2 regions of the Photorhabdus kleinii genome follow, and region 1 is predicted to be linked to the other one. Evidence: riboswitches for the same ligand, from Rfam matches in the RefSeq annotation. Region 1 holds a riboswitch; the other holds the start of a gene.
What was found. A riboswitch is a leader RNA that binds a small molecule or an ion and turns the genes downstream of it on or off. The one in region 1 is predicted to bind thiamine pyrophosphate.
Positions count from the first base shown of each region.

Region 1 (2,205 bases):
AAAGCTTGTCGCCGGTGATAATGAATATACCCGTTATCTTTCAAGTTGCCTCTTTGTTGGCTGCACTCGCTCACCCCGGTCACATAGTTATCTATGCTCCCGGGAATTCGCTCCCTTGCCGTCGCGATGCATCTTGAAATCCATAGGGTATAGATAGTAAGTCGCTACCAACGTTGAGTTATCCTGTTCTCACAGCATAATCACCTAATTCATTATCACTTTCTCACCAAATCCTGAAAACACCAATCAGCTACTCTCACCACCACTGATGAAAATGGTGCACAGGCCCGATTCCTTTTCCTACATCTAACGAGTCCGCCTGTTCTAACGCCGCCTGGAGGTATGCTTTGGCAACAGGCAGTGTTGTCTGCCAATTCGAATAACGCGGACGCAAAGCAGCCAGTGCAGCGGAGAGCGTACATCCTGTTCCATGAGTATGACGAGTATTGATTCTGGGTGCAGTAAAACGCCATTCTCCCTCAACAGTAAATAGCCAATCAGGGCTTTCATGTTCTGTAAGGTGCCCGCCTTTCAGTAAAACGGCTTCGCATCCTAGCGATAATAGTTCACGCCCTTGTTTTTGCATGTCCATTTCGGTTTTTGCTACAGAGCATTTCAATATCGCTGCGGCTTCCGGCAAATTTGGGGTAATCAACGAAACCTTCGGTAACAATCGTTCAACAACCTCGGAAACCGCTTCCGGCGCCAACAACGGATCGCCACTTTTCGCAATCATTACCGTATCCAATACAACATAAGGAACGGCATAACGGCTTATTGTGTCGGCAACGACGGCAACATTGGCCGCATTGGATAACATGCCTATCTTAGCGCTATCAATTCTGATATCTGACAACACAGATTCAAGCTGTGCCGCAACAAAAGTAGGATCGATATCATAAACAGATTGCACACCACAGGTGTTTTGCGCAACAAGCGCGGTCATTACTGTTGTGCCATAAGCACCAAGTGCGGAGAAAGTTTTTAAGTCGGCTTGAATGCCAGCACCGCCACTAGGATCAGTACCGGCAATTGTCAGTGAATTGATTCTCATCATAGGTACCCCTTCCAACCAGCAAAAGGAAAGCAAGTATATCCGTTATCTTTCAAGTTGCCTCTTTGTTGGCGGCACTCGCTCACCCCGGTCACATAGTTACCTATGCTCCCGGGGATTCACTCCCTTGCCGCGCGATGCATCTTGAAATCCATAGGGTATATCAGGAAAAGACACCTCGACTTCCCTACGCTGGCATTATCCAGATCAGGTATTACGGGTTCATCTCAGCTCTGTGAAGAGCACCCCGAGTCAAAACAAAAACACCCTATCAGATAACTAACAGGGTGATATCGGTATATCATTGTTGCCAATAAAAAATCAAACAGACAACAAATTTACTTCGTCAATCCAAAATGATTGACAAAAAGAAGTTATGCTGTAGTAACGTTTGCCGCAGAAGGACCTTTCTGACCGTCCTGAATTTCAAACTCAACTTTTTGACCTTCGGCCAGAGTCTTGAAACCCTCGCTCTGAATAGCGCTAAAATGTACAAACACATCTTTGCTACCATCAGCCGGAGTAATAAAACCAAAACCTTTAGATTCGTTGAACCACTTTACAGTACCAGTGATTTTTGCCATTTTAAGAATTTCCTTCGGATCACTTAATTCTAATTCGCCGTTCGGCGCAACATAAAAACTAGAGCAAGTTGCTGCTATTAACAGAGCTGTATAACAGAACCATACCTCGTTTACCCGAACGATTTATCACATATTCTTAATATGATGGCAAGCCATTTTTTATCAGCTATGGAGCTAACGCACATATTTAAAATTCTTAACAACAATTATTGTTTAACATAGCTGCAAAAATTTGAAAAACCAAGGTTATCCTAATTAGCTTACAGTTTATCCACTCAACAAAACCCCAGATAACATAAATAATCCTAATTTATTTTGCCTGTCTTATTATTAGATTTTTTATATCTATAGTACGGTCATAGAGACCAATCTCTACTGTTTGAGTGAAAGAAAAAATCAACACATTCCCAATATTAGTTAACTAAAATATTAGTATTAAATATACCCAGTTAATACCTATTACATCTTAATATTAATTTTTTGTTTAACTTTTATTGAAAATAGCAAGAGTAGAATTCCTGAATTTAGACGTTTGTCATATTTTACGTGATACAAAGGATCTTCCCA
Region 1 is NZ_JAJAFY010000001.1:35,874-38,078, reverse strand. Features, by position in the region: gene thiD (bifunctional hydroxymethylpyrimidine kinase/phosphomethylpyrimidine kinase) at 257-1,057, opposite strand; TPP riboswitch at 1,222-1,314, opposite strand; gene cspE (transcription antiterminator/RNA stability regulator CspE) at 1,429-1,638, opposite strand.

Region 2 (2,205 bases), on a different contig from region 1:
CCCAACGAGTGGACCAGATTAACTTTTCTACTTCTTCCTCAATAGAAGAGGTGACTGAAGAGTTACCGATATTAGCGTTAACCTTCACCAGAAAATTACGACCAATAATCATCGGTTCTGATTCAGGGTGATTAATATTGGCAGGAATAATTGCCCGACCAGCCGCGACTTCCTGGCGGACAAATTCTGGTGTGATATTTTCCGGCAACTGAGCGCCAAAACTTTGTCCAGTATGTTGTTGGCGTAATACATCACCGCGGATACGTTCACGTCCCATATTTTCCCGTAGTGCGATAAATTCCATTTCTGGTGTGATGATGCCTTTACGGGCGTAATGCAGTTGAGTAACGCATTTGCCTTTACGGGCTTTTAATGGATGGGGGCGATGGTTGAAGCGTAAATGATCGAGACCGGCATCCGTTAGGCGCTGCTGCGTAAAATCAGAGCTGAGGGTAGTAACAGGTTCAGTATCTTGGCGTTCGGCGATCCACGGTTGACGTAGTTTGGTTAACCCAACATGTACATCCAGTTTGGAATCAGGATCGCCATAAGCGCCGGAAGTATCATAAACCTGGATAGCTTCGTTTTCCTCATACTGAGGTTCTTCTTTGGTGCCGCCAATTAAAGTTGATGATAACTGGATTTCACGCATTGGGACTTGGATATCATCACGGGAACCTTGAAGATAAATTCGTCGTGAATTTGGGAATGTCACCCCTTGAATAGAATTAATAAATTCTTGAGCAGCATCGCGTTGTGCTTTACGTGGGCGCGCAGGCGGGAGTTTGGGTGAAATATCAGTTGCAGGGATAATAGTGTTGTGAGACATAGCAAATTCCTAACTGTGTTATTGGGAAAGTTGCTTGTCTGGAGCTCGCAGGAGTAATAGTTGATGGCTGGACAGACCCGTGAAAAATTGGGTGGGCTGACAGCGGTTGATTACTCTTGTTCCCTTCGCAGGTATTAACCCGATCAGGTTCCGCGGATCCCGAATTAACGGTCTCAGCCTGTGTATGCTGCGATAAAACAGCTTACGCTAGGCACTCCGACAAGAAAGTAAGCAGTAGTATAGAAGGGATTGTGAAAACTACAACCCTTACTGATTGAAAGTATTTACAGTGACCAGGTTAATTGTTGCCAGCCATGTTGTTGTGCTTCGGCTTTTAAATGGGCATCGGCATTGACCGTAATGACTTCGTCGGCAAATTGACACATTGGCAGATCATTAATTGAATCACTGTAAAAACGAATAATCTCAGGATAACTATTTTGCTGTTCCAGCCACTGTTTTATCCGTTTTACTTTACCTTCACGAAAAGTCGCAATACCGTCTATTTGGCCGGTATAACAGCCATTTTCCACCACCATATCAATGCCCAGCGCAGTGTGAATACCTAATTCGATAGCAATCTTTTTTACAATAAAAGAGACAGTAGCTGAGATAATAATGATTGGAATTTGTTGTTGTTGATACTCTGTAATTAAGGTTTTGGCTTGTGGATAAAATCGGGGTCTGATTTTTTCTTTAACGAACTCAGCTAACCAAATATCAACCTGTTCTTGCGGAATTTGGTGCAATGTTTGCAGGCTGAATGCCAGGTAATCATTCATATCCAGTGAACCCGCGCTGTAATCAGCCATCATTTTTTTATCTGCCTCGATAAAACTTGGATCAGTAATGATGCCTTTTTCCCATAAAAATTCTGTCCATATAGCGCTGGAATCACCGGAAATTAAGGTGTCATCCAGATCAAACACTACAAGCAGTTGTGGCATGATGTTGTGTTCCTCAAGTCAAAGCACATTGATAACTGAGAATAATGCTTGTAATGCTGTGTAGTGACCAATAGCAATAAAAGCATGTTTTTCTGACTAGAAAGCGTATGATTTATACAGATATTAATCGTAATTATGATGTCATGATGATGCAACAACAAATTACAGGAACAGAACGTGGCTGGTGGATTATCAGCTATGAAAATCGTATTTGGCTCCCGGAAGGGGAATTACCTTTTGGAATTGCTGTCCAATGGTCATTGCAAGGAAAAATAGCCTTGCCTATTGGTGAGTGGCAGGGCGAAAAAGTTTGGCTTATCCGTCAGAAAATGGCTTCAAATATGGTTTCTTTACGGCAAATTGTTGCAAGTGATCGTGGCTTGTTTCAATTAGCTGGCCGGGGAGTGCAATTGGCAGAGTTTTATCGCT
Region 2 is NZ_JAJAFY010000053.1:7,449-9,653, reverse strand. Features, by position in the region: gene thiC (phosphomethylpyrimidine synthase ThiC) at 1-829, opposite strand, end outside; TPP riboswitch at 933-1,058, opposite strand; gene LG003_RS19170 (HAD family hydrolase) at 1,114-1,776, opposite strand; gene nudC (NAD(+) diphosphatase) at 1,926-2,205, shown strand, end outside.
Region 2: it holds a riboswitch for thiamine pyrophosphate, as region 1 does, so the genes downstream of both, thiC (phosphomethylpyrimidine synthase ThiC) here and thiD (bifunctional hydroxymethylpyrimidine kinase/phosphomethylpyrimidine kinase) in region 1, are expected to answer to the same signal.